3 regions of the Shewanella sp. GutCb genome follow, and region 2 is predicted to be linked to each of the others. Evidence: predicted binding sites of a transcription regulator. Region 2 holds the regulator's gene; each other region holds the start of a gene.
The links. The regulator MetJ, encoded in region 2, represses methionine synthesis genes. The targets are predictions, from matches to a motif close to TAGACGTCTAGACGTCTA.
Positions count from the first base shown of each region.

Region 1: a site for MetJ is predicted at 3,161-3,178, ahead of msrA (peptide-methionine (S)-S-oxide reductase MsrA). Genes of this name have one in related genera too.
Region 3: a site for MetJ is predicted at 8,246-8,263, ahead of serA (phosphoglycerate dehydrogenase). Genes of this name have one in related genera too.

Region 1 covers NZ_PJBL01000026.1:49,878-60,850, forward strand. Annotated here, with positions in the region: gene CXF86_RS15630 (alpha-ketoacid dehydrogenase subunit beta) at 1-550, opposite strand, end outside; gene CXF86_RS15635 (thiamine pyrophosphate-dependent dehydrogenase E1 component subunit alpha) at 554-1,732, opposite strand; gene astE (succinylglutamate desuccinylase) at 1,915-2,952, opposite strand; gene msrA (peptide-methionine (S)-S-oxide reductase MsrA) at 3,200-3,679, shown strand; gene pgm (phosphoglucomutase (alpha-D-glucose-1,6-bisphosphate-dependent)) at 3,856-5,508, opposite strand; gene seqA (replication initiation negative regulator SeqA) at 5,541-6,104, opposite strand; gene CXF86_RS15660 (alpha/beta fold hydrolase) at 6,383-7,141, shown strand; gene CXF86_RS15665 (DUF2788 domain-containing protein) at 7,238-7,459, shown strand; gene ybfE (LexA regulated protein) at 7,470-7,742, shown strand; gene fldA (flavodoxin FldA) at 7,795-8,322, shown strand; gene earP (elongation factor P maturation arginine rhamnosyltransferase EarP) at 8,432-9,640, shown strand; gene efp (elongation factor P) at 9,686-10,246, shown strand; gene CXF86_RS15690 (pyridoxal phosphate-dependent aminotransferase) at 10,640-10,973, shown strand, end outside.
Region 2 covers NZ_PJBL01000027.1:3,295-14,267, reverse strand. Annotated here, with positions in the region: gene CXF86_RS16485 (DEAD/DEAH box helicase) at 1-763, shown strand, start outside; gene CXF86_RS16480 (cysteine-rich CWC family protein) at 946-1,191, opposite strand; gene CXF86_RS16475 (GFA family protein) at 1,206-1,583, opposite strand; gene CXF86_RS16470 (c-type cytochrome) at 1,700-2,758, opposite strand; gene CXF86_RS16465 (c-type cytochrome) at 2,769-3,362, opposite strand; gene CXF86_RS16460 (hypothetical protein) at 3,468-3,851, opposite strand; gene metF (methylenetetrahydrofolate reductase) at 4,000-4,890, opposite strand; gene CXF86_RS16450 (bifunctional aspartate kinase/homoserine dehydrogenase II) at 5,170-7,563, opposite strand; gene metB (cystathionine gamma-synthase) at 7,579-8,739, opposite strand; gene metJ (met regulon transcriptional regulator MetJ) at 8,949-9,263, shown strand; gene CXF86_RS16435 (sulfite exporter TauE/SafE family protein) at 9,492-10,220, shown strand; gene CXF86_RS16430 (conjugal transfer protein TraF) at 10,251-10,973, opposite strand, start outside.
Region 3 covers NZ_PJBL01000027.1:123,665-134,637, forward strand. Annotated here, with positions in the region: gene CXF86_RS16925 (PAS domain S-box protein) at 1-4,558, shown strand, start outside; gene CXF86_RS16930 (response regulator) at 4,670-5,686, shown strand; gene ygfZ (tRNA-modifying protein YgfZ) at 5,745-6,716, opposite strand; gene serA (phosphoglycerate dehydrogenase) at 6,881-8,110, opposite strand; gene CXF86_RS16945 (DUF2238 domain-containing protein) at 8,312-8,923, shown strand; gene CXF86_RS16950 (helix-turn-helix transcriptional regulator) at 9,124-9,795, shown strand; gene exeM (extracellular exonuclease ExeM) at 10,181-10,973, shown strand, end outside.

The sequences.
Region 1 (10,973 bases), on a different contig from region 2:
CGCCTACTGATGCACGGTAAAGACGTTTTGGCTCAAAGAAGATGACCGGATTTTTGTCTCGGATTGACGCAATCAACAAGCCTTTAGCTTGTTCTGGATTACGCGGGATAACCACTTTAAGACCCGGTGTTTGAGTAAAATAGGCTTCGGGTGACTGTGAGTGATAGTGACCCCCCGCAATACCGCCGCCATAAGGCGTTCTAAACGTTAGACCGCCCACGTCAAACTCATTACCACTGCGGTAACGGAATTTAGCGCTTTCGTTGACGATCTGATCTATCGCTGGAAAGATATAATCGGCGAATTGGATTTCAGCTACGGCCGTCATGCCATTAGAGGCGAGTCCATTGGCAAAGCCAGCGATACCTTGCTCTGTTAGCGGTGTATTAAAACAGCGGTCACGGCCAAATTTTTCTTGCAGGCCCGAAGTCGCTCGAAAAACGCCGCCAAAATGACCAACGTCTTCACCAAATACCATCATTTTTTGATCAGCTTCCATTTCCGAGCTCAGGGCTTCGTTAATGGCTTGCAACATATTCATCTCTGCCACAGCTTATATTCTCCCTGCGCTTTTTGGATAGGCTTCTGGATACTTCTTGATATGTGTCTTTAACTCGGCCAATTGTTTTTCTAATATTGGCGTTGGCTTGTCATACACATCTTGGATAAGGTCATCCAAATGCGGTAACGGGATCTTCTCTGCAACTTTAAGTTCAGCTAGCACTTCTTCACGATATTTAACATAAAGATCGGCATCTTGTTTTTCGTTGAGCCAGCCTTTGTTAATCATCCATAACTTAAATCGTTTCACTGGATCATGTTGCTGCCATTTGGCTTCTTCATCTTTTGAGCGATAACCTGATGGGTCATCTGATGACGAGTGAGCACCGAGACGATATGTCATCGCTTCTATTAACACTGGAGCATTATTGTCTAGTGCGTAAGCGCGAGCTTGCTGCGTCGCGGCTAATACTGCCAACATGTCATTACCATCGACACGGATAGTATGCATGCCATACCCAGGTCCTCGGCTGGCAATACCATTACCTGCAAACTGTTCTTCCGTTGGCGTCGAAATAGCATAACCATTATTACGGCAGAAGAAGATCACTGGCGAACTAAGCACTGCGGCCATGTTGAGGCCAGCATGAAAGTCACCTTCTGATGCAGCGCCTTCTCCGAAGTAACAAATAGCAATGTTACGCTTCTTTTGCATTTTCAAGCTATAAGCAACGCCTGTAGCTTGTGGAATTTGGGTCGCCAGTGGCGATGATATGGTCTGGTAGTTTAATGCTTGGCTACCATAATGGATTGGCATCTGACGGCCTTTACCTAAATCTTTCTCGTTGCTGAACATTTGGTTCATAAATTGTTCAGTGGTAAATCCACGGTAGCGTAAAGCAGCATGTTCACGGTACTGGGCTAAAATAACATCGCCGTCATCGAGTGCAGCGGTACTACCGATGATAGAAGCCTCTTCACCGGTGCAAGTCATGTAAAAACTGATACGCCCTTGACGCTGTGCTCCCAGCATACGCTCGTCTAATACTCGGGTGAACACACATGTATCGTGGACTTTTTTAGCCAAGGCTTCGTCTATAACGGGTAATACCGCGCCTTCATAGGCTGTGCCATCGGCTTGTAATACTTTAAGGATGGGGATCGCGATGGAGTTTTTATCTAAAAAACTTACGCGATGGACTGTCTCAGCATTTGTTGTTGCGTTGCTCATAATGTGCTCTTGTTATTTATGATGCTTCCAAATGACGAAAGAAGCATCTATCTATTCTAATACGCGGGAAGAACATTACGTTAACGTAAACTAACTCTCAATACTTCCCATCACTCAAAAGACAACTAAGCGCCTCTGTGCATGTATATATTGGTTTACATGCACAGTTATTCAGTATGAATTTAGTCCAAATTACTATCATCTGCCGTCTTTAACATCAATACGGTCCGTTGGCCGACCGGCACTTTTGCATTCGGAAAAACAATCGATTCAAACTCATGTTCTATTTTAACCGCCTGACCACCTTCTTTGGCTAAGGTGTAACCTCTTGGAAATGCTGTAAAGTTTTCAACATCGTTAGTGAAGTTAAATTCAAAATCGTCAAAGTGTTTATTAACAGAACGACACACTTGATAAAGGTTTAACCGCTTAAGATCGAATGCTGGCAGTTGTAAATCTCGTCCCGTCATCAATAGTGTCAACATCTCCTTCATGGCGATAAATCGAGTCATGTCATTTTGCCCCATCGGGAATACTTTGCCTAATTCAATGGTAAAGGCATCGGCTCGATAGTTCTCAGACGAAAAGTAACTGAAGGTTGTAGTCGGTTCATGATGGAATAAAATGGTGTTAATACCGCAAGACTCGAGGAACATAATCTGTTCTCGACTGTACTTACGGCCAGGACGGTAGGGATAGATGGCAAACTTTTCGTGTTTTGACCCACGAATAGCTGTATGTAGATCGTAATGAATACGTTGTCTTTGACCTGATTGAGAGGCGTAGAATCTATCAACATATTGTTCTAGTTTGTGCGCTCTGACCCGCTCTGGATTACAAAGGCCATCGCCACGTGAATGCGCCCCATTAAACAGACGGTTTAGATTTTCATCGATAAAGCGTGTGCCATTGTGGATTGCTGCAGGATTACCGATTAAAAACATCACCCGCTGTTTCAGCTTTATTTCTTCAGCCAGAATTTGCGTAATGAGTCCATTACAAAGCTCAATGGGCGCCGTTTCATTGCCGTGAACTGCACAGGACAACACAATATCCTTACTGTGTTTAGTTTGTATCGGTTCAAACACAATAACGCCAGTATCCCAAACTTGTACGTGAGTGTGCTCACCTAAGTCAAATTCAAAACTCTCTGGAAGATATTGTGGATGCGCTAAGGTTAACGCGAGAAAATCCTTGGACTGCTTCAATTCGTGAAACACAAACAACTCCTTATTTAATACTTGTCAGTTCGCTCAGTGATAGCTCGTATGCCTTACCAAACCTATCCCCTTTGCTGATATTGCATGGAATATTAGCATGAATCAGAGACTAATAAGGCAACGAATTTACAGGCTTAGTGCAACAAGTAATCAGCTGGATAAAATTATGCTTGCATTGGTTGAAAAGATAAAACACAATGAGGACATCTAGCCATCCAAACGGCCAATACAATATTAAGGAGTCATCATGGCTTATGCTACATTCGGTGCGGGTTGTTTTTGGGGCGTTGAGTATTTTTTCAAGCAAGTTGACGGCGTAACCGACTGTACGTGTGGCTACATGGGTGGCAATGACCTGTATTCCTCTTATAGTGACGTTAAAGCAGGTAATACCGGTCATGCTGAAGTTGTCCAGATTGAGTTTGACCCTAGCAAAGTGGGTTATGAAACATTGTTAGATATATTTTGGCAAAATCATAATCCGACCACGCTAAATCAACAGGGCGAAGACAAAGGCAACCAGTATAGAAGCTGCGTATTTTTCCATAATACCCAGCAAAGAAGCCAAGCAGAAAAGGCAAAGCTTGCACTGATAAAAAGTAGCAAGTGGGGAGATAAACAAATAGTGACTGAAATTGTCCCTACGCAACAGTTCCATGAAGCTGAAACTTACCATCAAGATTACTTAGCTAAGAACGACCTACCCAGTTGTCACATTAGCTTCTAGATGCAAGTTATACCCATAACATTGGGTATCGGTCATTCATTAGGAATTAAAAGGGAAGTGGCAAGTTTAACACTAATGCTTCTTCTATAACCTCAGTCGCAGAAACCAGAGTATTGAAGCCGCAGATATAAAAAAGACGCCATAACAGCGCCCTCTTTATTATTACCCGTATACATTTAGCTCGCTAATGCTTGCTCAACAATAATGGCAGCATCTTTAAGCAATTGTTGTAAATGCTCTTGGCTGACAAAACTCTCACCGTAAAGCTTAAATAATGCTTCAGTACCCGATGGACGAGCCGCAAACCAGCCATTGTCGGTGACCACTTTAATGCCCCCTATCGAGGCCCCATTACCTGGAGCATGTGTCAGCTTTTGGGTAATAGTATCGTTAGCTAGCGTTGTCGCTGAGATTGAAGCGACAGTAATTTTGGCGAATCTAGCTTTGTTATCCAAGCTAATGGGGCTATCAATGCGTTGGTAAAAGCTCTGGCCAAACTCGCGTTCTAATTCGAGATAACGTTGCTGCGGTGTTTTGCCCGTAACAGCTAATATCTCAGCCGCCAATAAACACAAGATAAAGCCATCTTTGTCGGTACACCAAGTGCTGCCATCTAGTCGTAAAAATGCAGCTCCAGCGCTTTCTTCCCCACCAAAGGCAAACGAACTGTTGGCAAGACCTTCAACAAACCATTTAAAGCCGACGGGAACTTCAGACATCTGTTTATCATGCATGGCACAGACTTTATCAATCATAGCGCTTGAGACTAATGTTTTACCAATCACCATCTTGTCAGTCCAATTAGGACGATGAGTCACAAGGTAATCAATTGCCACTGCAAGAAAATGATTCGGGTTCATCAAACCGCTGCCAGGACATACAATGCCGTGTCGATCAAAGTCGGGATCATTACCAAAACAAAGATCATATTGGTCTTTATGTTGAAGTAAACCGGCCATCGCAAATGGAGATGAACAGTCCATTCTGATCTTGCCATCTTTATCCAATGGCATGAAACTAAAGCTTGGATCGACCTTGTTGTTTACAATCGTAATGTCTAAGCCATATTTATCTGCTATTGGCTGCCAGTAATGGATCCCTGAACCGCCAAGAGGATCTATGCCTAAATGCAGTTTAGCATCCGCAATCGCCGACATATTGATGACATTGGCAAGATCGTTTACATACGGCGTAATGAAGTCTTCAGCACTGACATACTCCGTTAGCAACGCTTGGGCATAATCAATCCGCTTAACGCCAACTAAGTCATTCGCTAAATACTGATTTGATCTATTTTGGATCCAATCGGTGATCTCGCCTTCTGCTGGACCACCATGCGGTGGATTGTATTTTATTCCACCGTCTTGAGGTGGATTATGTGAAGGCGTGACGATAAGACCATCGACCAGATGAGCAACACTATTATCTTGCTGGCTATTGGCGCAAACAATAGCGTGCGATACCACCGGCGTAGGCGTGAAACCGTCATTTTCGTGAATAGCGACAGTCACTTTATTTGCGACTAAAACTTCAATAACAGAAATGGCAGCAGGTTGTGATAGCGCATGCGTATCAATACCCAATATAAGCTTGCCCGTGATCCCCGCCTCGATACGGTAATCAACCACTGCTTGAGAAATCGCTAATAGATGGGCTTCATTAAAACTACGCTTAATGGCACTGCCACGATGGCCTGAAGTGCCAAAAGTAACCTGTTGCGTCACCTCTTTGGCACTAGGGCTTAACCGATAATACAAACTTATCAGTTTAGATATATTGACCAAATCCTTTTGTTCAGCAATCTGTCCCGCTCTTTCATGTATGGCCAAAAACTAGCTCCTTTAGTTAACGTAGATGTCTATTATACTTTATCGATGATAGCGACAACTTGCGCATCATCTGTTCCAAACTGTGTCAGCACTTCAGACAAAATAGTGCGTTTCTTAGCCGTGTTATTATTGGTTGTCACCCAAAAGCCACTGTTGCCAATCTCTTTCGGATTAGCTGACTTGCTGGCTTTTAATAACGCGTCCTTTGACGTTGCAAAGTACAACCTGTCACGCCCTTGGATCAACAGAACTTGTTCAAACTGGCTTTTTGATGTCTGATACACAGTGTCCAAAATAAACAAGAACCGTCCAACAGCGCCTTTTTGCGCCGCTAATAGCTCTGCATCGATTAAACCAATAAAGTCACCAATAAGGTTACTTTCAACTATGATGGGTTTATTGATGACTTCTACAACCTTGTCGTCACGTTCTAAACTTGGGTGGCTAATCGTTTCAGGTTGAGGTTGAGCTGGAGTCACTGCATCAACACGCAGCCCTAATATTCGTCGTAAAATATCAGAAGCGCTTTCACCAATATGTTCAGTTTTGCTGGCAATGTGGCGGTAAAGCTCTTCATCAACCTCGATATATTTCATAACGGTTATCTTCCTTACGTAGAAAACTGGGATCGGTGTTATTTGTACTGATCATGAGCGCATTACGGCCCCAAATTATCCCCTCAGTGTAACGAGGTTTAGAGCCTTGATAAAGCACCAATAATTGAAAACTGCGATCCAAATAAGAAAGAGCGGCTTGTTAGCCGACTAAGCGGTTAATAATGCGTCAAAGAGGTGACAATTTTATGACCTGACTTGGATTCTAAATAGGATACAGGCACAATCTTGCACAATTCGATCTTTTAGGCGGGCATAAAATGCACTATACGACCAATGGCAGCGGACCTGCTGTTATTCTCATTCATGGGCTATTTGGCGATCTTGATAATCTAAAAGCACTCGGGAAAACGTTAGAAGATAGCTTTACCGTCGTTCGAGTCGATGTCGTCAACCATGGCAATAGTGAACATGTCTCCTCAATGACCTATCAAACGTTAGCTGACGATGTGAAACAGCTACTCAGCACGCTCAACATAAACGAAGCAATATTAGTCGGACACTCTATGGGCGGTAAAATAGCGATGGCAACTGCCCTTCTCTATCCAGAATGTGTGACCAAGCTTGTTGTGGCTGATATTGCCCCCGTTGCCTACAACAGTCGTCATGATAAGGTTTTTAATGCACTTGAAACCATGCCATTAACCGAGATCAACGATAGGCGTGATGCACTAACCCATATGCGTAGCCTTGATATCGATGAAGGCACTGCGCAGTTTTTACTTAAGTCACTTAAACGCAGTGACCATGGCTTTGAATGGAAGATGAATTTAGCAGGGTTAAAACAAAGCTATAACGACATCATTGGCTGGCCAACGTTCACAACTCAGTATACCGGTCCATGCCTATTAATACGCGGCGGCGACTCAGACTACGTCACATCCGCTCATAGAAGCGCTATAATTGAGCAATTCCCTACCATAAAAGCAAAAACAATTGAGGGTACGGGGCATTGGCTACATGCTCAAAAAACTAGCATTTTTAACCGTATAGTAAAAGATTTCCTCGTGAGTAATTGATAAAAATTTACTGCCAATAAGATGTAAATCGTCTAGCCGCTTTACCACTTATATGGTATATTCCCGCCACTTTTTTTTGGCCAGAAGGAATGGTAGATGTTAATGCAACATATGGAGCAAATTGAGGCGTTAGGCCTAAACTTGTTTTTTGCAGCCATTTTCTTCTTTATTGGTATGGCCATTCACGATGTACTTAAACAGGGTAAAGTGCCTCTGTTTGGTCGACGTATCGTTTGGTTAGTTTTATTTCTCGGCTGTGCCGGGTTTATCGCAAAAGGGATTATACAGATGACCTGGGAAGGTTCAGGCATCGGTTAAATTGGACTCAATGGCAAAAGAAACATCAGACAGAACCACCATTGATCTGTTCGCAACAGAACAACGACGTGGTCGTCCTCGTAGCAATCCATTGCCGCGGGACCAGCAGCTAAAAATTAATAAAAGAAACCAAATCCAACGTGACCGAGCTAACGGTTTAAAGCGAATAGAGCTAAAGGTGTCACAAGATTTGTATGACGCCTTGAATGAACAGGCAATGGCCAGTAATATTAGCCGCAGTCAGTTAATTGAATTAATACTGCAAAAGCAAGTCAGTAATTGAGCGCTTTTACAGCACGCATACTTTAAAGTGAACTAGACATAAAGGAACAACAATGGCTACAGTAGGTCTTTTTTTCGGGTCTGATACAGGCAACACCGAAGCCGTCGCCAAAATGATCCAGAAAAAACTGGGTAAAAAAATGGTTGAGGTGAAAGATATCGCCAAAAGTACCAAAGAACAGATAGCAGAGTATGATCTGCTTCTTTTCGGGATCCCAACTTGGTATTACGGTGAAGCACAATGTGACTGGGACGATTTTTTCCCAGAACTTGAGCAAGTAAACTTTGAAGATAAGTTAGTCGCTATTTTCGGTTGCGGTGACCAAGAGGATTACGCTGAGTATTTTCTCGATGCCATGGGCATGGTTAACGAAATCGTCGAAGGCCGTGGTGGTATTGTCATTGGTCATTGGCCAACAGAAAGCTACGACTTTGAAGCCTCGAAAGGCTTAGCGGATCCTAAGCACTTTGTCGGTTTAGGCATTGATGAAGACCGTCAACCTGAACTTACCGAAGAGCGAGTAGATGCTTGGGTTAAACAGATCTATGAAGAGATGTGTTTAGCTGAACTAGCAGATTAATAAACGCTTAAGTTTATTCATCTCTAGCAACAAAAAAAACGGCATTTATGCCGTTTTTTCGTATTTAAAGATAAATGTCAGCCGTTTAACTAACCAAGGTAGCGAAGCATTGACTCATTGCGCATTAAAGCCCGTAAAAACGACAACTCAGTGGGATATCTTTTGCTGTGTTGTCGACAACTATGGTGATATAGGGGTCACTTGGCGACTCGCTAAGCAACTGACAAAAGAATATCAAATCAATATCACCTTATGGGTCGATGACTTAAACAGTTTTTCACACATTTTGCCACCGTTAGATCCAAGTCTTAACAGCCAGAAACATGATGGTGTGCGCATCAACTTATGGTCTGAGCCTCTCCCGGTAAACTATAACGCTGCAGATGTTGTCATTGAGGCATTCGCCTGTAATCTGCCTAACGCAGTTGTGCAAGCGATGCATGCCCAGCATGAAGCCCATAAGCAAGATACCAGCGTCCCTAAAGCACCTGTATGGTTAAATTTAGAGTACTTAAGTGCTGAGTCTTGGGTCGAAGGTTGTCATGGCCTACCCTCTATGCAAAATAACGGCCTCAAAAAGTACTTTTACTTCCCTGGATTTACGGGTAACACCGGTGGTTTGATTTGCGAAAAGGACACTTTAGATCAGCGGAATGTATGGCAATCGAATCTGGACTTTCGACACCAGTTGTTCAACAAGCTTGGCCTCAATAATATTGACGATAACGACACAGTGATCAGTGTATTCAGCTATGAGACCTCTGCCCTACTTCGTTTATGCAAGTTATGGATGGAGTCAGATAATCGAATACATGCGTTGATCCCCAAAGGACGAAGTTTAAACAGTCTACAATCACTGCTACCTTGTGCTATCAATGACCTCAACGTAGGCCAACAAGTGGTGCATGGTAATCTTACTATTCATATTTTGCCCATGACAGATCAGCAAAGCTACGATCAACTGTTGTGGAGCTGTGACGTGAATATTGTTCGCGGTGAAGACTCCTTTTTACGAGCACAATGGGCAGGGAAACCGTTTATTTGGCATATTTATCCTCAAGAGGATGATTACCATCTGGTAAAATTAGCCGCCTTTATGGATAGCTATTGTGATAATCTCAGCCCACAAGCGAGCAATATCTACCGTTCACTCAATATCGCTTTTAATAAAGAGCAAGCTGACACTGCCGCTCAAGAGTGGCAAAACCTAGATTTAATCCAGCCTGAGATGTCACTTCACGCACAACAATGGCCAATTTACATATTAAATGACGCAGATCTTGCTTCTCGACTAGTTCAATTCGTCAAAAATAGCTAAGATACTGCGTTGAAATAGAAAAAACCAAAAATAGGAAATAGTGTAATGAAAACTGCTCATGAAATCCGTCCTGGTAACGTGATCATGTTAGATGGCAGCCCATGGGTTGTACTTAAGACTGAAACAACTCGATCTGGCCGTAACGCTGCTATCGTAAAATTAAAGCTTAAGAGCGTTTTGCTTGATTCGACGACTGAAACAACGTTCAAAGGTGAAGATAAGTTAGATGACATCATTCTTGAACGTCTTGACTGTACTTATTCATACTTTGCCGATCCTATGTATGTGTTTATGGATGCTGAATATAACCAGTATGACGTAGAAGCAGAAAACTTAGGTGATGCAGCAGCTTATATCGTTGACGGTATGGAAGATATTTGTCAGGTTACTTTCTATGAAGAGAAAGCTATCTCTGTAGAGCTGCCTATTACTGTTAGTCGTGAAGTTACCTATACAGAGCCTTCAGCTCGTGGTGACACTTCAGGTAAAGTAATGAAGCCTGCAACTATCGCAGGTGGAAGCACTCTGAGTGTTGCTGATTTCGTTAAAACTGGCGATATGATCGAAATTGATACTCGCACTAACGAATTTAAGAAACGCGTTTAATCTCAATTCGTGTCTCTGAGAAAGCCAGCCTTCAGGTTGGCTTTTTTATTACTTTTGATCTCACAAAATCAACATCAAAAAACCAATTAATACACTTCTTAGATATGTTCTCCACGCCTCACTGACCCGCGACCGAATCAATTGATCTTTTATTGATGTTGATCAACTAGCGAATAACCCAGTCAACCACGCACAAAGAAGAGACTTACACCACAATTGTAACTCATGGCAGTGTATGATGCTTAATAGCATTCTAAAGTACGGCGCTCACGGTAGATCACACTATTTAAGCTAGGATTTAAGGCTATCTTTGTCTAATCATTTTAGCTATTGTTCACTCAACTTACGTCTTTACTACAATAGACTCATTTTTAAAGCATTTTCGAGGTTTAGATGCGCCCAATTATCAAATCCACCAAATTGGACTCTGTTTGCTACGACATTCGTGGTCCAGTCCATAAAGAAGCGAGAAGATTAGAGGACGAAGGTCATAGGATCTTAAAACTCAATATCGGCAATCCAGCGCCTTTTGGATTTGAAGCACCCGAAGAAATCGTCCGCGATGTGATTTTAAACTTGCCTAGTGCGCAAGGCTATTGCGAGTCTAAAGGGCTATTTTCGGCACGAAAAGCGATTGTTCAACATTATCAATCTCAAGGGATCCTTGGCGTCGACATTGAAGATATCTATATCGGTAATGGAGTGTCAGAACTTATCGTAATGGCAA
Region 2 (10,973 bases):
GGACGTACCAAGCCCAGAGACAGTGACTGAACGTCGTCTTTCTCGCTTAGGTGAGCAAATTGGCGAATTGATTGCTAAAGATTCTTTAGACTTCATGAAAGGTGCAGTCGCTAAATTATGTCAAGAGCTAGAAGTTGATACTGATTTACTTGCAGCAGCTTTGCTACAGCAAGTTCAGAAAGATCGTCCTCTACAATTGCCATCAATCAACGAGCGTCAGCGCGATAGCCGTGATGACCGTAACACTCGTGACCGCAATGATCGTAGTGACCGCGCTCCTCGTGAACGTAGTGACCGTCCAGATCGTCCACGTCGTGAATCTCGCCCTACACCGTCTAGTATCGGTCTAGCTGATTCATTGAAGGATAATCCAGATGTTAAGATGTGCCGTTATATCATCGACGTAGGTCGTGAGAATGGCGTTGGCGTTGGTAACATCGTGGGTGCAGTTGCGAACGAAGCAAACATCGACAGCCGTTACATTGGCCAAATCCAATTGTTTGACCATGTGACTGCGATTGACCTTCCTGACGGAATGCCAAAAGACGTACTTGATCACCTTAGAAAAGTACGTGTATGTGGCCGTCCATTGAATATTCGCGAAGCTGCGGGTGAGACTTTCGAGAACACTGCTGGTGGTGGCGATAGCCGTCCTGCACGTCGTCCTCGTAAACCTGCAGGTGCTGGTGCAAGTACTGGCGCTGGCGAGCGTCGCCCTTCTGCTGACAGAAAGCCGCACCGTAAAGGTCCAGCTGGCGAGTAATTTCGCAAAGGTAACAGAATAATGTCAGTTTCTACTTGTGAGAAACTGACCTATATGTTGCAAACATAAAATCAATTTTATCCATCCGTGGAAAATTGACATAAAAAAGGAGCCTATGGCTCCTTTTTTGTTTTCGAATTTCTATCAATTAGCCGTCGTGGCTACGCATCTTGTAAGCCCTCTTAATCGATTCTTTTGTACTGTTGAGTCTCTTCTTGCTGCTTCAATGCCTTTATACATGCCTGACAGAGGCAGGATTTAGACTCTAATAGCGGATTAACTCGCTCTGCACTGACCGCAAGCTCAAGTACAGCCTTCGATGGAAATGCTTGCGTACGACACCAGCATTGTTCAATGCTCTTACCCTGCAATACTGAGCAGCCATTTTGAGACTGACATAGTGGGCAAATGGAAGGATCTATCGTCATTATATGTTGTCCGCTTATTTAGCTAATCTATCTGCGGGATGATTTACCCCGTCACAAAGAGTCACGCCGGTTAACTCGTAGGGGTTAATGCCCTCTATACAACCCACATTAACACCAAACTGGTTTGGATTTGAGCGCCGTTGATGGTGGGTATATATTCCACATACGCTACAGAAATAATGTTTAGCGGTACCAGTATTGAATTGATACAGCGATAGTTTATCTTTACCCGCAACGATCTTTAGCCCATCAAGCTCTGCAGAAGTGACGATGGTGCCACGACGCCTGCACATAGAGCAGTCACAGCGCCGCAAATCAATAATGCCGTCGGGTAGGTTAAGCGCCAATTTAACCGCGCCACAATGACAACTGGCTATATGTGTCTGTTTCATCGTTGATCCTTATCTTTGCTGACCGTTAATGTAACAAAAAGGGCTCGCGTTAACGAACCCTATTTCTCAGAAAAATCAATGCCTACTAACCGTAAGAGGCCTCACTAGCACAGCCATTAATCACTGCGTTTAGGGTTGTTCCCATAAGCTTTACTGCCAAGTTCAGCTTTACCGTCAACACTGCTGCCATAGTAGCCTTGGTGTTTATGATACTTGCCTTTCAGTTGCTTTATATCACCGGTAAATCTTGGGTCTTGTGGGCGCTCTTGTGCATTAATGTATGCCGCAACGTCCCAAGCTTGTTGATTACTCAACTGAACACTTTTGCTGAATGGCATATTTTCATAAATAAAATAAGCCGCGGTATTAACTCTATGCATCCCCGCGCCCCAGTTAAAGCTCTGTGGCCCCCAAAGTGGTGGTAATGAGTAAACCCCTGCACTCTCATAACCTTGCCCGTCAGCACCGTGACAAGACTGACAGTGAACTTGATAGACCTCACTGCCTCGCTTGGGTGAGTATGCCAGCTTAGGCGCGGCAATTTTAGGGAATCCCTTTCCTGGCAGTGCAGCACGCTCAGGCTGAGTCATGGCAGTTTTTACGGCTTCAGGTAGCGGCATATCTTCGCGCTTACCCCCTTTAAGCAGCTCGCTATCAGATAATTCGGGGACTGCATCAGTTACACCTGCTTGATCCATTAAACCACTCATGCCGAGCCAGTAGGAATAAGCCGAGAGCGCGACCAGCTCTTTGCTGCCTGACGCTGGCGGCGTGCCATTCATTGAGTAGGTAAAACACCCTTGAAGACGCTCTTCATAGGAATTAACTTTATCGTTTTTCTTGCGATAGGCTGGATAGGCAAAATACGCAGCCCATAGCGGTGCTGCGTTGGCACGACGACCCGCGTTCATATGGCAATTCGAACAGTTGAGATTATTACCGACATAGCTATCTCGCATCTGCTGTGAATTAACAAATAACTGATAGCCAAAGCGAACTTTATCGCCAAACTCACCTTGGGGAATCGAGCTTAAATCTCTAGGGACTAAATAAGCTTGACCAACTTGCTTGGCCTTAGCAATAAGCTCAGTCTGTTTATCCGGCAGTTCTTGCGCTTGTACCAGCAAGCTAGGACTAAGGCTAATAATGAGCCAACTTAAATGAGATACTTTCATGGTTAACCCCTTATTTTAATTCTGCGAAATACTTCGATAATGCATCAATTTCGGCACTGGTAAGTTTGTCAGCAATGGTCCCCATCACACCATCTTGATCGCCACTGCGGGAATCTTTCTGCCACGCTATCAACTGGTTCTTAATGTAGGATGCTTGCTGACCTGCAAGCCGTGGAAATTCGCCCACACCAAGCCCTGAAGGTCCATGACAGGTAACACAAGCTGGGATGACTCGTTGCCAATCGCCTTGATAGACTAGCTGCTCAGTTGGATTTTCATATACCGCTTTCTCACCCCGTAGATGAGGTGTAACGATAGGCACGTCGAATGATGAAAAATAGTCAGCAACAGCATAAACAGCATCACCTTGGAGGGTCATTGACATAGGCTGCATGGTCGCATTCTGTCTTTTACCGGTCTGAAACAACTTAATTTGTTTGGCGATATAATCAGCAGATAGCCCTGCTAATCTTGGGCCAAGAGGCTCTATGCCTTGCCCTTGAGGGCCATGACAACTGCCACACAGCGCTGCCGAAGGCGGCATAGCCGCATAAGAGGATGCACTTAGCACCAATAAAGCACACGTTTTCAATCCACGTTTCATTTTTATATCTCCATCAGTTGATGGTTTTAACAATAGCGCTTCTGAAAAATAATTGCTCATTAAACAGTTAAATCAGAAAGATATCGACTTTTAAAAGAAAAATGACTATGAGAAGTTAATTTTATACGCTAATGCTCGACACTCTAGAAAGTAGCTGCATTCCGCGAAAGGGTCTTGCTTAGTGCATTCCATTATGACTACTCCATTACCTCCCAATTGCTGCACTTTATACTTTAAGTCGCGCAACAACATGGAATAACCAGGTTTGGGGGAGTTCGGCGCTTTTTGACAATAAGATGAAGCCACATCTCCAATCATTTGTGAATCGAAACTGTAAATGTCTTCTACCGAGTACTCTACAACTTTTGTGGCTTTAAGCGTGTCTCCGACATATTCAGGCGTGACATTACTTTGAAACTGCACTCCCTGACAGCCAGCCAAATAGAATAGTGCGCAAAAAACGGCCAGATCCTTCGCTTGATTATCCATAATCTACCTTTCCTTTGAAATACATAATGCTAGCTTAAAATATCCTCTTATCTAAATAACCTTAATCTAAATAGGTTCAATAAACAAAAAAACCAACAACCTAACAAGTAGGCTATTGGTTTATTCTCGCTGACTAAAGAGGATTTGTTTATTTACCAGGGCGAACACCAAGAGTGTGGCATATCGCATAAGTCAGTTCTGCACGGTTCAGCGTATAGAAATGGAAATCTTTAACCCCTTCTCGAGATAAGACTTTAACCATATCAATCGCTACGTTGGCTCCGACCATCTGACGGGTTGTCGCATCATCTTCAAGGCCTTCAAATTGGCGGTGTAACCAGCTTGGAATGGATACATTAGTCATGGCCGCAAAGCGCTTAGTTTGGTTGAAGTTAGTCACTGGTAGGATACCTGGGACAATTTCAGCATCGATGCCTGCTGCAGCGCAGCGATCACGGAAACGTAAATAAGATTCAACATCAAAAAAGAACTGTGTAATCGCGCGGTTAGCACCTGCGTCGATCTTCTTCTTAAGGTGGATAAGATCTGCTTGAGCATTGCTTGCATCAGGATGCACTTCTGGGTAAGCCGCAACAGAAATATCAAAGTCTGCCACCGAGCGTAGCAGACGAACGAGATCATTAGCAAAACGTGTTGGTTTGGCACTGCCTTCAGGCAAATCGCCACGTAGAGCGACGATGTCACGAATACCGCTATTCCAATAATGCTTAGCCAGTTCTTTGAGTTCTTCATCACTCGCATCCACCAATGTTAGATGCGGAGCTGCAACTAAATCAGTCTCTTTTTGAATGCGTTCAATCACGCCATGAGTACGATCTCGAACCCCCGAGTTTGCACCGTAAGTAACAGACACAAATTTAGGATTAAGTGGCTCAAGACGACGAATAGAGTTCCACAATAGCTTTTCCATCTCTGGAGTCGAAGGCGGGAAGAATTCAAAAGAAACGTTTATATCATCTTTTAGCTCAGATAAGCTCTGGTTCAATGATGTCGCATGTTGTGCATGATGAAAGCCCATTTCTATTTCCTCTACTTCAACTCGTTAGTCTAGCCATTTTCAATATAGCCGTTTGGACGTCTATATGTCCATATACTAGAGAAACTGAGATTGAAGTCAAGTGTAAAAAGCAGGCAAGTGCGTTTTTTTCTTCGGACAATAAAATAGCCCGCTAATTCAGCAGCAGAATGTACCAATAGAAATCGAATACGCAGGCCTTAAAACCAAAAAATGCATGCCAGCGTAACTGACATGCATTGTTTAATTAATCGCTTAGCTGCTTCAATCAGCCTTACAATATTATTCCTGCAGTAAGTCTCGGCAAATATGCGCTAAGTCAGATTGCACCGCTGCTGCAGTCACCTGTCTTCCGGCTCCAGGCCCACGAATAATCAGTGGATTGTCTTGGTAGAACTGGCTGCGAATAACAAACACGTTATCGCCCGGCGTTAAGTTGGCATACGGATGACTATTATCAACCCATTGCAGACTCACTTCGGCCTTTAATTTACCATCAACTCTATCTAACGCGGCGACATACCTAAGCACTTTATCTTGCTCAACTGCAGCTAAATACTGCTGTAGCATATCGTCATCAAGCTCATCAATACGTGACAAAAATTGTGCTAAAGGTAGCTCGGCAAGATGCTTAGGCACCAATGACTTAAGCTCAATATCTTCAAGCTCAATTTCTAAGCCAATTTCACGTGCCAAAATGAGCAACTTACGCTGCATATCACGACCCGATAAATCATCACGTGGATCGGGCTCTGTGATCCCCAATCCTCGCGCTTCAACCACCAGCTCAGAGAAGGGTTTAACTGCATCATAGTTTTCAAATAACCAACATAAGGTACCTGAAAATATGCCACCGACCGCTTCTATACTGTCACCGCTGTTATGCAGATCATTAATGGCATGTTGTATCGGAAGTCCGGCACCACAGCTGGCGTTATAACGCCAAAACAAGCGGCGATTACCCAGTTGTAGTTTTAGCTCGCGATAAAAAGGCAGTGGTCCAGATCCTGCAAGTTTGTTGGCACTGACAACATGAATACCGCGGGCAAAAAACTCCGGGTATTGCAGCGTTAGATCGGCGCTGGCACTGATATCAAGCGCAATAACTTCATCACACTCAAGTGCTTGTAACTCATCAAACAAGTGACTGTACTGCCAAGGTGTTGCATCTTGCTCAAATACTGTTTTCCAAGAATCCAGTGCTATTCCCGTATCGCTAATCAAGGCTTTTCGGGAGCTAACCAGCCCGACAAGCTCAACACTGGCCTCAATCTCTTTATTTAAGGCCGCTCGTGCGCCGTTAAATAGCTCTATCCAAGCTTCACCAATATTGCCGACACCCAAGAGCAATACGCCAATACGTTTACGCGGGCCTGCACATCGACGATGCACTTTTTGAGTCAATAAGTTCACCTGCGATTGCGGCACTAATGTCACCAAGCTCATGCCGTCATTAAACAGCGGGCGAGCATTACGGCTGAGTAATCGAGCAAAACCACGACGATAAAGGTCCGCGTCGGCACTCACTAACGCAACCAGACCGAAATCATCTCTAATTTGAACATCAGTAATACCGAGCGCTTCGTTATTAGCATCGAGCAACGCTTGAACTTGCTTCTGATTCTCAAGGGTAACGGTTAATTCAACCCGCTTTTTCGCAAGCGACCAATGCGCTAGCGGATAAAGCCCTGAATCAGTTAGCAAACTTAACAATGCAGATAAAGCCCCATTCAACTGAATGTTAAACAGTGACACCCGGTTTAGATTGGTCACCACTGGCGCACTGGCTGACGAGCTTTTAGGCGCTATCAGCGTAAAGTCGGTATGTGATGCATAACTTGAGCGAACAGCAAGACTCACTTCAGTATCAAACAAGGGTTGCAAGGTACGATTGTGCAATACTGGCGAACCTAAATGCGCCAGACGATTGGCCTCGTCTAACGATAGGCTGCTCAATAGCTTGGCATCATTAATCTTGTTCGGATCGGCGTTAAATACACCCTCAACATCGGTCCAAATAGTTACCCGTTCAATATCCGCCAAACTGGCAATTAGCGTGGCACTAAAGTCAGAGCCATTACGGCCTAATAACAAGGTATCGCCCTTGTCATTGGCACAAATAAAGCCAGTGATAATGAGTCGTTCATTTGGATGAGCTGCAATGAGTGTTTGCACTCTTTGACGCGAGTCTTGCAAGCGGATCTGTGGCACTGCGCCTTCATCTGCGATCAGTAAGGTACGCGCATCAACATCAGATGCAGCCACACCAGACTCTCGTAATAACGCCGCCAGTAAACGGGACGACCAGCGCTCACCAAAACTCACCACTTGGCTACTTTGGTAATCGTTGATAGATTCTATAGACAACAAGCTGATCAGTTGCGCTTTATCGTTTGATAGTCGCTCTCTAAGCGAGCGAGCTTGCTCATTCGACAATAACTGTTCGATCAGCTTTTGTTGAAAACTAATGAGTATTTGTAGCTCTTCCTGCCATAACTGCTGAGTCGTGCTCAGCTCAAGTAATCGATACAGAAAGTTAGTGCTTTTTCCTGCCGCAGAAACCACGACAAGATCGTCACTGTTACCATGAGTCAGGAGAATATGTGCAACGCGACGATAGCAGTCTGCGTCAGCTAAACTGGAGCCACCAAATTTATGTAAGTGACAGCGTGCCATCTTAAACCCCTTTAATTAACAAACGACAGCTGCATTGAGTGCAGCTTCAATATCGGCAACAAGATCGTCAGCATCTTCAATACCAACTGAAAGACGAATAAGGGTGTCTTTAACCCCTGCTTGTGCGCGTGCCTCAGGATCCATCGCTCGATGCGTCATGGTTGCAGGCACGGCCACTAGACTTTCTACTCCTCCGAGGCTTTCTGCAACAGAGAAATAATTAAGATTTTTTAAGAAAGCGACTAACTGTTCCTCCCCGCCTTTTAGCTCAAAGCTGAGCATGGCACCAAAGCCTTTTTGCTGCTTGGCAGCAATTTCATGACCAGGGTGATCTTTAAGGCCGGGGTAATACACTTTCTCTACCGCGCTATGACGGGTAAGAGTAGCAAGGATCCGCTGCGCATTCGCCTGATGTTCACGAATTCTCACTGCAAGTGTTCGAATTCCGCGCAATGTTAGATAACTATCAAATGCACCGCCGGTAAGCCCCAAGGTATTTGACCACCAATGCAATAATTCGCCCAGTTCAGCATCTTTCGCCACCACGGCACCGCCGACAACATCACTGTGGCCATTGATATATTTTGTGGTCGAGTGAATAACAATATCCGCACCCAACAGCAGAGGCTGTTGCAAGATGGGCGATAGAAAGGTGTTATCAACCACAACAAGCGCGCCAACTTCATGGCTGGCAGCACTGATCGCCGTGATATCAACAACCCGTAACAATGGATTTGACGGTGTTTCTAGCCACACCATCTTAGGTTTGTTAGCAATGGCTGTCGCCAATGCCGCTGCATCGGTTTGATCAACCACTTCAAGTTTAAACTGGCCTTTCTTAGCAAGATTGGTAAATAGACGATAACTACCGCCATAACAATCATGAGGTACCACCAACAAATCATCTGGCCCAAGTAAACTGGTGGCTAAGGTGATTGCAGCCATCCCAGTGCAAGTCACAACGCCAGTACAGCCTTTTTCGAGCTCAGCAATAGCGTCACCCAAGATTGACCGAGTGGGATTGCCTGAGCGGCTATAATCGAAATCTCTTGGATTTTTGTGGCCATCAAAAGAATAATTGGTAGAAAGATAGATCGGGGGTACAACCGCACCGTGTTGGGTATCGGACTCAATGCCTTGGCGTACAGCTACAGTGGCTAGTTTACGCTCGGTCATGTACTACTCCTCTTGCTATATTTTCTTACTAGGGATGTCTGGACGTCTAAATGTACCTAAGCAATTCACCCTAGTCAACCAGTTTAGCCGTTTAGACGTCTAAGCATTTAGAAATCTATTTGCATTTGTCATAAAATAGAGGCAATAATTTGACTGTGCTGCATAAGAGGTTAAAATCTGCCCCGCATTTAAAAATTACAGGTGAGTCAATGACTGAGTGGAACGGCGATTATATCAGCCCATATGCTGAACACGGAAAAAAGAATGAGCAAGTTAAAAAAATTACTGTCTCTATTCCTTTAAAAGTACTCAAGGTGCTTACCGATGAGCGTACACGCCGCCAAGTGAATAACTTACGTCATGCCACCAATAGCGAATTGCTCTGTGAAGCGTTTCTACACGCCTACACAGGACAACCGTTGCCAAATGATGGTGATCTATCAAAAGATAGGCCGGATAGCATGCCTGCGGAAGTTAAACGCTTGATGGATGAGATGGGCATTGAGTGGGAAGAGCTAGAGTAAACCAGCTCAGTATTTGCAAACAAGGATCGCAAAGCGGTCCTTGTTTGCATTCGCTCGAGTAAAAAACCAGAAGCCGCGCCCTTCGGGTTCGTTTCTGTGCTGCTATTTTTTTATGACAAAAATGCGTTATGAGCTTTCGCTCAAACCTTGTCATAAAATCATTATTCTTTATTACAAAGACTCGAACAAAAAATAAGCTCGAAAATTTAACAACCTCTAGGTAGCCAAATGTTAGAGCCAAGCACGCTCATTCTCGCCTCAATCATTATATTTTGTGGTGCATTAACACAGAGTTTAATTGGCTTTGGTTTAGCTGTCATCGCAAGTCCGCTGTTATATATTATCGAACCCTCCCTAGTGCCAGCATCAGTCATTATGATGGGATTCTCTACCGCTGTATTGACGCTTTTTAGAGAGCGTGGTCAGCTTGAGTTCAACGGACTGCAGTATGCGCTACTGGGACGTATTCCTGGCGGTATCTTAGGCGCTACGCTTATCGTAATAGCCCCTCAACCTATTTTAGGGCTGGCAATTGCTCTTATCGTTGCGCTCGCCGTTGGCTTTAGTTTGATGAAGTTTAGTATCCCTGTGAACCGTGTAAGTCTGTTTATTGCTGGGATCCTCTCAGGCGTCTTTGGCAACATTGCCGCCATTGGTGGTCCGCCGTTGGCAATATTACTCGCAGGTAAAGATGCCGGCCAGTTTAGAGCAGCCCTTTCAGCTTTCTTTATTTTCAGCTCAATGATTGCTTTGACCATTTTGGGGTTTGCAGGGCTGCTAAAGCTTGAGCATTTGTGGGCATCGTTAATGCTATTGCCCTCAGTCATATTGGGCTATGCCGTTGCAGGCAGATTGGTAGGCAGAGTCGATAAACAAAAAACCAGAGCTTTCACTCTGGTTTTATGTAGTTTCAGTGCACTTATCTTAACGATTAAATCGGTTATCGAACTCAGTTAACTCAGCTATAAATCGATAAATCATGGCGTGTTAGAAGTGATATGAGGTTTGCAATACGCCACCGATGGCTTCATCGCTGCCAAACATCCCAGTAAAGTCTAGGAAAAATGATTCTCCAAAAGCAAAGCCAGAACCAATAGAATAAATGTTAGCCGTTGAATCTTTCATGTCGTGACGATAGCCCACTCGCAATGACATCCAGTCAAATGCACGTACTTCGCCTCCTACGCGCCAATATTGGGTGCCATCAAGTTCTTTAAACTTCTTATTCTCAATTAAATCAACATCGGTAGTGACCGTTAATCGCCTCCAGTCATAAGCAACACCCGCGGTAACTAAAGGCTCAACACGGTAGGTAAACTTTTGCCCTTCAACTTCAATGGTATCGACATCTTGGCTAATCAAATTTCGACCTGATAAACCAAAGACTAAGCCGTTGATAGGTTCAATAGCCACACCGACATCGACATTGAAACTGGTTTCATCGTTACGATATTCAACATCATCAAAGTCGCTGGCAGAGAAGTTGTTCGCGCTAGCGCGATAGTTATAAGTGTCAATGCGTTGGAACTTAGGTGATATACCGACAGAGATCGGCATATTAACGATAGAAAGCGGGAAACTTAACGCAATACCTAAATCAGAAACAGCGCCTCCAATAACTTGACCACTTGACGCTAAGTCTGTCACTGCAGGCGGATTATTGGCATCTAAATTCGCCAGCGCATCAATATCAGATTGAGCAATGTCGGC
Region 3 (10,973 bases), 120 kb from region 2:
ATCTACCGATAACCAACCTTTTATTGAGTTAATCGAGAGTGGCCTTGCAGGTTATAGCCAGGTGCAAGACAGCTCAGGTGGCACCTTCTTGGCGAGTGTAGGTGTTGTCCCTGCCCTAAATTGGCGGGTTATTATAATGACCCAACAACAACATCTACATAATAATTTTTTACTTGGCTTCTCTTCATTAGCATTAAATTTGCTGCTTATCTCTGCGGTGTTATTACTCACGGGTTACCTGACGGCCAGAAGACTAACGCGTCCAATAGAAGAATTGGAAGCGGGAATCGTTGCTTTTGGCGCAGGAAAAACCAAACGACTGGATCAACCTCGGGGGGCTGCGAGTGAACTTATTACCCTAACTGATAAGTTCAATGATATGGCGCAGGTGCTAGAAGAGCGCGAACAAGCTTTGCTTGATTCTCGTGGTAACCGCTTTGCCAAATTAATTGATGGTATGAGCGATAAATCTTTTTATTGCTCGATTGAACCTGATGGTCAAATAGCCCAAGTAAGCGCAGGCGTTGAGAAGGTGCTTGGCGTCAGCCCTGAGTTATTCAGGCGTAAGTACCAGAGAATGTTCTCCGATAACCCGATTAATGATCAAAACTGGCATTATATGGATGAGGCATTACACGGTAAGAATGTTCCGCCTCACCAAATTGAAATGCTTGATATTAAAGGAAAATTATACCGTTTAGATGTTTTTATGCAGCCGTTACTGTCTGACAGTCAAGAGCTGCTTTCCGTTGAAATGCTATTTAATGATGTGACCGAGACATTTTCTGCGGCGGCGTGGTCCAATGCGGTACTTGAATCTGCGCCAGAGGCGATGCTCATTGTTGATGAAGCTGGGCAGTTGGTGTTTACCAACAGTCGTTGCCAGTTACTATTTGGCTATGAAGAAGCGCAAATGCTGACGATGTCGGTTGATCTGTTGGTACCAGATTCGATTCGACCCCAGCACGCCGACTTGCGAGCCAAGTTTGTTGCAGAAGGTAGAGATCGAAAAATGGGCCTAGGCCTAGCATCAGACTTGATGGCACTGAAAGCTGATGGTAGCAAATTTCCGGTGGAGATCAGCCTTGGTTTATTACCTGTCGATGCCGACGGCCAGCGCCAAGTTGCCGCCACCGTGCGTGATATAACCGAAGAATTAGAGATTGCTAAACGTATAAAAGATAGCGAAAACCGTTTCCGTGGTTTAGTGACTAATATTCCCGGTGCCGTTTATCGTACTCGTGTCGCAGACATTTGGGTGATGGAATATATTAGCGACAATATTGGCGATATCAGTGGTTATCCAGCCTCTGACTTTATTGAGAACAATAAGCGCAGTTTTACCAGTCTGATTGTTGAGGAAGATCTTGTCACGGCAAATAATGCCATAGAAACAGCCTTAGCCGAGCAAAAAAGCTTTGAAGTGCAATATAGGATCAAACACCGTGATTCAAGTATTCATTGGGTACATGAAAAGGGTAAAGCGATCTATGACGCTGAGGGTGTTGCTCTTTGGTTTGATGGCAGTATTAACGACATCACCAATAGTAAGGTCGCGCAAGAGAAAATAGCGCAATCCCAACAACAGCTAGAAACAATAACGGAATCGATCCCGAGTACCGTTTACCAGTTGCATTGGCGATCAAACAGTGATCGCGAGTTCACCTTTTTATCAAGTGCCTGCATTACCACATTGGGCTTTCATCGAGATCAAGTGGTCGACAATTTCGATCTGGTTGCTGATTGTATTATCACCGATGAGCGTTCGCATATTATTGAAGCATTATCTGGTGCTAGCCAGTCAGGGTTACACTGGACAGAAGAGTTTCGTTATCGCCACCCAATGGGGGACATTCGTTGGTTGCAAGCGGGAGCGCACGGTAATCAATTAGCCGATGGCAGCATCGTCTGGAACGGCTACCTGATGGATATTACTGAGCGAAAGCAGATAGACAAAGAGTTGGCTAAGCGTGAAGCCCACTTTAGAGCACTATTTGATAACGCGGGTATTGGTATTGTGAATGTGGATGATCGCGGTGCGATCTTAGATTGTAACGAGCAATTCAGCCATTATATGCAACTGTCATCAGCCGATCTTAAAGGCACCTCGTTCTTTGATTATCACCATAATGATGATCGCGATGCGGCCAAGTCGATGTTTACAGAGTTGATGAAAAATGGCGGCAGTAGCGTGACCACGGAGATCCGTCTGTTGAGCCAATCTGGCAATGTGATGTGGATGGATGTGACATTAACCGGCTTGCAAGATAAACACGGTAAGCTCAACTCTGCCGTGCTGTCGATGTCTGATATCACATCGCTAAAACAGATCTCGGATGAGTTAACACAGGCAAAAGATTCAGCCGATGCAGCCAGTAAAGCTAAGAGTGACTTTTTAGCTAATATGTCTCATGAAATCCGCACCCCAATGAATGCCATTATCGGCATGTCTCAACTGTGTCTGCAAACAGAGTTAAACAATAAGCAGCAAAATTATGTACAGAAAATTGATCGAGCCTCAAAGTCGTTGCTGGGGATCATTAATGACATCTTAGATTTCTCAAAAATTGAGGCGGGTAAGCTTGATATAGAATCGGTGCCATTCCAGCTAGATACCATGCTCGAAGATTTAAGTGACATGTTTTCGGTTAAAGCCGCGGATAAGCAGTTGGAACTCTTGTTTGCTGTTGCGCCCAATATTCCAAGGCAGCTCGAAGGTGATCCACTGCGGCTGTCGCAAGTGCTGATTAATTTAATGAATAATGCGGTTAAATTTACCGAACAAGGTGAAGTACTGCTTTCTATTAGCCAACTAGAGCAGATTGACGACTCGATTACACTGCGGTTTAGCGTACGAGATAATGGTATCGGTCTCACGGAAGAGCAGCGCAATAAGTTGTTTAAATCCTTTAGTCAGGCAGATGCATCGACGACGCGTAAATACGGTGGTACCGGTCTTGGTCTGGCTATCTGTAAACAGCTGGTGGAGCTGATGGGTGGCGAAATAGGTGTCGAAAGTCAGTTCGGTAATGGCAGTACCTTTTTCTTCACTGTTAAGTTTAAAGTGGCTGACAATAAACTGTTAAAAGTGGGCCAAGAGTTAGAAGGAATACGTATTTTAGTGGCAGACGATAATGCCACTGCCCGTGATATTTTACGTACCACGCTTGAAAGTATGGGCTTTGAAGTGGATACCGTAAAGAGTGGTGCTCAAGCCATAGAACGATGCAAGACTACGCAATATCCAGTCGCCCTTATTGATTGGTTAATGCCAGAGATGAACGGCTTAGAAACATCGGCTGCCATCATCGATGGCAGCGATACCCCACCTAAAATACTTATCGTATCAGCCCACGCAAATACAGAATTTACAGATAATATTAATGACAGTGGTATCGCTGGTTACATTACTAAACCTATCAGTGCCTCGCGCTTACTTGATGGGATCATGTCATCGCTGGGTAAAAATGGCGCCATGCCAGTACGACGTAAGGGCACTGACATTAGCCAAGTGCTACTGGCACAGCTCAAAGGCAAGCGTATTTTACTCGTTGAAGATAATGATATGAACCAGGAGGTCGCGACTGAATTTCTCGAGCAGGTAGGGATTATCTTATCGATTGCAGATAATGGCCAAATCGCGTTAGAAAAGCTAGCGACGCAGTCATTTGATCTGGTCTTAATGGATTGCCAAATGCCAGTAATGGATGGGTATCAGGCCACGCAGGCATTACGTAAAATCCCTGAACTTGCAGAATTGCCAGTGGTGGCGATGACGGCCAACGCAATGGCGGGCGATAAAGAGATGTGTTTACGAGTAGGAATGAATGCTCATATTGCCAAGCCGATAGAGGTGTCGCTGCTCTATACAACCTTGTTGGAGTATCTAGGTGATGGTCAGCAGGAGGTATTGGCCAGCGATTTTGATAAGACCGAAGTAGACGATCAAGTGCTTTTTTGGCCGCAACATGCAGAACTTGATGTGGATAAAGGTTTGCAGTTAGTCCAAAACTCCATTCGTCTTTATAGACGCATATTCGAGCGTTTCTATAGCGGGCAGATGCATACCGCTGAACAGATTGAATTAGCAATAAGCCAAGGTAAAACTGAGGATGCCATTCGCTATGCACACACCTTAAAAGGGGTGTCGGGTAACTTATGTGCCCCTAAGTTAGTTGAAGTGGCTAGAGTCATTGAAACCAAGTTAATTGCTTCAAGTGAAGCGGATGTTGCTGCTGAATTAGTCGAACTCGAAAAGCTGATCGCCGTTATTTGTGATGCCATATCTCAGTGGATGTCGCAGCTCCCCAATCATGATGCGTTAATTGAGCAGAGCACACCAAGTCAGACTTTATCCGATGTTGAACTGGCAGCCACGGCAGCAGTATTACTGAGCATGTTGGAAGATGCTGACTCTGATGCCGTTGACAAAATGGACGAAATAAAAGGTCAGGTGACCGCAGATATGTGGCATAAAATCAGCCCAGCGCGAGCGATGATCCATCGCTACCAATTTGATGATGCCGCCGAGCTGATTAAGTCGTTATTTGACTTGTAGAGAGTTAAATTCAGCTTTTTGGTAACCAAATACAGCGCTTTGAAACGCGCGTGGTTTTAAAGCTGACTATACTTGATTCATCGTTTGGGTCTAATAAGGAGAGTAGGTTTAATGGACAAAGCCACCATTTTAGTTGTGGATGACACCCCCGGTAATATCGATATCTTGGTGGGGATCTTGAGTAATGACTACAAGATTAAAGTGGCTATTGATGGCCCTAAAGCACTCGCTTTAGCGCAAAAAAATGCCCCTGATCTTATTTTACTTGATGTGATGATGCCTGGGATGAATGGATACGAGGTGTGTGAGCGTTTAAAGACTGACCCGCTGACTTGCCATATACCGGTTATTTTTGTTACCGCATTGGCTGAAACCGCAGATGAGACCCAAGGGTTTGCGCTGGGCGCAGTTGATTACATCACTAAGCCAGTGAGTGCTCCTGTGGTACAAGCGCGGGTAAAAACCCATCTTGCGCTTTATGATCAAAAACGGCTGCTTGAGCAGGAAGTAAAAGCACGGACAAAAGAGCTAGAAGAGACACGGTTTGAGATTATTAGACGTCTTGGGCGAGCTGCTGAATATAAAGACAATGAAACCGGGCTACATGTTATTAGGATGAGCCATTATGCTCGCTTGTTGGCGGTACAGTCTGGGTTGCCAGACAAGTACTGTGATCTCATTTACAATGCCGCTCCAATGCATGATATTGGTAAAATAGGCACGCCTGATTCAATATTAAAAAAGCCGGCGAAATTAGATAAACATGAATGGAAAGAGATGCAGTGTCATGCAGAAATAGGCGCCAAAATTATTGGCGAACATAAAGACCCATTGCTTAAAATGGCCAAACGTATCGCCTTGAGTCACCATGAAAAGTGGGATGGCAGTGGCTACCCAAATGGCGTGGCAGGGACGGACATTCCCATTGAAGGTCGCATAGTGGCAATTGCCGATGTGTTTGATGCATTAACCTCGATTCGACCCTACAAAAAAGCTTGGACCGTTGCCGATACAATGGCACTTATCGAGAGTGAGTCAGGCAAACATTTTGACCCTGAGCTGGTCGAGCATTTTAAACACATTTTGGCAGAGGTCACGCAAATTCGCGATGAGCATCATGAAACGTAACGACTTTATACCGTCCATAAAAAAGGCGCCTTAGGCGCCTTTTTTATTACAGTACTCGTTAGTCACTCTCTTCCAAAGAGTATGGCAGGGCAATGACACTAAGTTGTGATGTATCATCACCGGCGATTCTCAGTGTGGCGCCCATCGGTGTGTCATTGGCTAACACTGCAGTAAACAATACCTGCTGATCTCGTTGAACACTTTCAATAATGGTACCAGCGCGTCGAAATCCAGCATCCTCTTCTAAGGCTATCTCTAATTGGCTGTCAGCGGTTAATTCAGCTGATACCGTACCTGAGACAATATAGAGTGCGCGTTTGTTGCCACCGCGGTATTTCATTCGAGCGATAGTTTCTTGGCCCATGTAGCAGCCTTTGTTGAAGCTAATGCCATTAATCGCTTGCAGGTTACACATTTGCGGCACAAATTTAGCATTATGCACAGCGCCAATATTCGGGTAACCGGCTAATATTTCTAGCTCTTGCCATGCCGTCGCATCAAAAGTCACTGCTTCAGTCAGTGTATTGAAACGCTCTACACTCGATTGCTCGATTGCAATAATAAAACGGCCAGCATCTTGGATGATCATGCCATTGTCGATAAGCGTCAGCTCGTCGTTTAATGCCCCAAATTGCTCGGTTAACCAAGTTGATGCTTGCTCACCAGCAACGCCTAAAAGTAGCCAGTCATCGCTCACATCAGTGAGGTCAGCCTTGCTAAATACGGCATACTTTTGCAATTGAGATAGATCTAATGCCAAAGTCTGTTTTGGCATCATCATAAATAGGGTACCGTCTTTCGCAAAGGTTCTAAAGGTGGCAAGCATTTTCCCTTTAGGATCGCAATGTGCGCCCCAGCGCCATTGATTGTCTTCAAGTGAGCTGATGTCGGCAGTGACTTGACCATGTATAAAGCTGCGGCCTTGTTCTCCCGTTACCGACATTAAACCTAAATGAGATAACTGGGACACAATAAGGGAAGGCTGTTGTCCGTTTAAAGGCCAGTTAGGCTGAGAAGTTGACAGGGTCATGAGCAAATCCAAGAGTTAAACGAGAAGAGTGATGATTGTAACGCTAATCATAGGCTGCGAAAAGTTGCATACCGCAAGTTTATTAAAACTATAAGGCCGTACAATATCGAATTGTACGGCCTTAGAAGATCCGCTGAAACTGATTTCAGCTAAATAGGACTGACTTAGTGAAGTAGTCGAGTTCTAATTGTGCCTTCAATCGCTTGCATTTCGGTGAGTGCCTCATCAGCTTTATCTGAATCAACCTCCATCACCACGTATCCTATTTCAGCTGTTGTTTGTAGATACTGAGCGGCAATGTTGATGCCTTTCTCTGCAAATGCCAAGTTAATCTGGATAAGGATCCCGGGTCTGTTACGGTGAATATGTAGCAATCTCGAGGTACCTGAGTGTGGCGCTAATGAAACTTCAGGGAAGTTAACTGCGGTCATGGTCGAGCCATTATCAGAGTATTTAACCAGTTTCCCAGCCACTTCTATACCGATGTTTTCTTGTGCTTCAGCCGTGCTACCACCCACATGAGGAGTCAATATCACGTTATCAAGCCCACGTAATGGGCTGACAAACTCATCGTTATTCGATTTTGGCTCGACAGGGAATACATCAATTGCTGCACCTGACAGGTGTTCTTCTTTGAGCGCGGCGGCTAACGCATCAATATCGACAACGGTGCCGCGTGAAGCGTTAATTAAGATACTGCCTTTGCGCATACAAGCCAGTTCAGCGTGAGCAATCATCTCTTTGGTATGCGGTGTTTCTGGTACATGTAAACTGACCACATCGGCAAGCGACAGTAGCTGTTCCATTGAATGTACCTGTTGCGCGTTGCCTAAAGGTAGCTTGTCTTCAATGTCATAAAAGATAACCCGCATGCCCAAGGTTTCAGCAAGAATACCTAGCTGGGTACCGATATGGCCATAACCAATAACACCGAGTGTTTTTCCGCGTGCTTCATAACTGCCTGCAGCACTTTTTAGCCAGCCGCCTCGATGAGCCATAGCGTTGCGCTGAGGGATCCCACGCAGCAACATGATGATCTCGCCCAGCACTAACTCAGCTACACTTCGAGTATTAGAGAAGGGTGCATTGAAGACGGGGACCCCCAGTTTTTCAGCAGCAGCTAAGCTCACTTGGTTGGTACCGATACAGAAACAACCAATACCGACCAGTTTATCAGCGTGACTTAATACCGCTTCAGTCAGTTGGGTACGGGAACGAAGACCCACAAAATGCGCATCTTGAATCGAAGAGAGTAGATCCTCTTCGCTCAGTGCTGCTTTGTGGTATTCAACATTGGTGTAACCCGCTCGTTCGAATACATCTACCGCAGATTGGTGGACGCCTTCCAACAGCAGGATTTTTATCTTATCCTTGTCCAGCGAGTGTTTCGCCATGATTTATGTACCCTTTTGGTTTATTTGTATTATGTATATCTAAGCTCATCGCAGAGACGACTAAATTCAACCGCTAGCGTGGTTTAGGTATAAACTGTCAAGCTATAAACAAAGTAGCACTTTTTTAACTCGGTGTAGAGGGCTGGATGGCTAAAGTGTTTATTCTAAATTAAGAACAATATCGTATATGGGAGAGATATTTTGAATAAAAGCATTGCATGGCTAGTTATCTTTTTTTTGGTTCTGCTGTGGTCTGCAATTGAGCCGAAAGATCAGTTCACTTGGTTGTTAGAAGTTTTACCGGCATTACTTGCACTGCCAATCCTTGCTTTTACTCGTAATAGCTTTCCCCTAACGAGCTTGGCTTATGTTTTGATCCTTATTCACTGTGTGATTTTAATGGTCGGTGGCCACTACACCTATGCCGAAGTTCCTTTGTTTGACTGGATTGCACAATGGACGGGGACGACCCGTAATAACTACGATAAAGTCGGTCATCTTGCGCAAGGATTTATTCCCGTTATTTTAGCTAGAGAAGTGTTTATCCGCTTAGGTGTCGTTAAGCTTGGCGCTTGGTGTAACTTTTTGGCTATTTGTTTTACGTTGGCATTCTCAGCACTTTACGAGCTTATTGAATGGTGGGTCGCTGCGCTTACCGGCGAAGATGCTGAAGCATTTCTCGGTACACAAGGCTATGTTTGGGATACGCAATCTGACATGGCAATGGCATTAGTAGGGGCGATTGCTGCGATAATATTGTTGAGTCAGTACCATAACAAATTGATCGCGATTAAGATGAAACCACAGGTTTAAGGATCCGTTAATTTCCCTGAATTGTATGTCCACTTTAGTCTTTACACTGTTTCTGTTAAATGATTTTCATCCGGCATACTTTATTACTAGGTCAACTCTATGTAGACTGACTTAGTCTGCTTTGTATTAGTTCTTTTGGTTAAAGGTAATTATTACAAAGCATTAAATGGACTAAGTGAAATATCTCAGGGAGAGAAGTGATGAATAATATTGATGAAGTGGTGTTTCTTCATCAGGTGGCTGCACCTTGCCACCTGGCTATGCTTGCAGAATCAATTGGATTGAAGACGCGAGTGATTTCAGATATTGAGCAACTTGAACCTAGCGCTGATAGCAGTAGTTTCTACCTTATCTCTCAACAAGGTGCTGCGATTGACTGTAATGGCATCCCTTTGGTTGCTTCATTGCTGGTTAAGCATGTGCCTGTGGCACTTTATAATGTGAGCAAGGATTCTTTAGATGAAGAGTCTGCGCTGTTATTGGGCATTAGAGGTTTACTGTTTGCAGATCAACGAATGGATTTACAGCTCACGGGCTTACGAAAAGTCCTAGCAGATGAACTATGGTATGACAGAATTTTGATCAGCCGTGTGTTCCGTCAATTAGTGAGTCAAATCGATACCCCACGAGCATTATCAACCGAAGGTTCTGAATCATTCCAACAATTAACCCGCCGAGAAAAAACCATTATTCAACAGGTTTCCAGCGGAGCTCGCAATAAAGAAATTGCTACAGGATTGTGTATCAGTGAGCACACTGTTAAGGCACATATTTCATCCATTTTTAGAAAAACCCATGCACGTAACCGTGTTGAGTTATTACGTTGGGCTGAGCCTTATCAGAATCAATTAAAGTTACATGCAGTAGGCTAATACCAATTCAGTAAAAATTAACGACCTACGGGTCGTTTTTTTGTGACTGTGGCTGGCTAAACTCAGGCAGATTAGTGTTTTTATATGAAATTTACTGGCTAAGTGGAGTTTATGACTAAAATATTAAAATTATTTAGTGAAAATTTTAATATTTTTAAACCTACGTTTTACTTCCTACTGTTTCTTGTTAAGCCACTGATTTAAGTAGGTCTTTTGTTACTTATGTTAGTACTGTTCGTTTAGGTGTCTATTTTTTCCTTTTATTACAGTCAGTTAACGGCATTAATGTGACGTAGGCGTCTTCTTTTTGTCACTTTTCTCTGTAAGAATCCCCGTGCACGTTAATAAAAATTAGCGGCAATATTATAAAAATGGGGTTGAATAAATGGATAATGTTAAAAAATTGTCAGTATTAGCACTGTCAATAGCTGCTGCTCTGCCTATGATGGCGAGCGCAGATGTAATTATTAGTGAATATGTAGAAGGCAGTGGTGGTAACAAGAAAGCGATTGAGCTTTATAACGCTGGAGATACGGCGGTAGATTTATCTGGCTACACTTTGATTAGACATGGTAATGGTGCCGCCGCAGCTTCGTTAATGGCTACCTTAAGTGGTACATTAGCTGCTAATGGAACCAAAGTAGTGGTTCATAACCTTACAGACATTCCTTTAGATGCGGGCATTGATCAGCTTACCAGTACCAAGATGACCTTTAATGGGAATGACGCTGTTGATTTAATGAATGGCACGACTGTAATCGATAGGGTCGGCATTCTTTCTTCTGATAATTTCGCTAAAGATGTCACCCTTCAACGTAGTGATGCTGTTACAGCACCTCAAGCCGTCTGGGTTGAAAGTGAGTGGATTGATAAAGGAACAAACTATTTAGCTGGACTCGGAGCTCGCAGCGGCGACTTCGTTGGTGGAGCGGGTCCTGGTCCTGAACCTGAAGTGCCAGCATTCAGCTGTACAGGTGCTACATTCACGCCAATCTATGATGTTCAAGGTACCGGCTTCAAGAGTCCATTAATTGCAGATGGTAAGTACAAGACTGATGCCGATTACACCGTTATCGGTGTTGTGACCGCTCGAGCAGATAGCCAAAAAGGTTTCTATCTGCAGGAAATAGATGGCGATGGGTCTCTATTCACTTCTGACGGCATATTTGTGAACACCA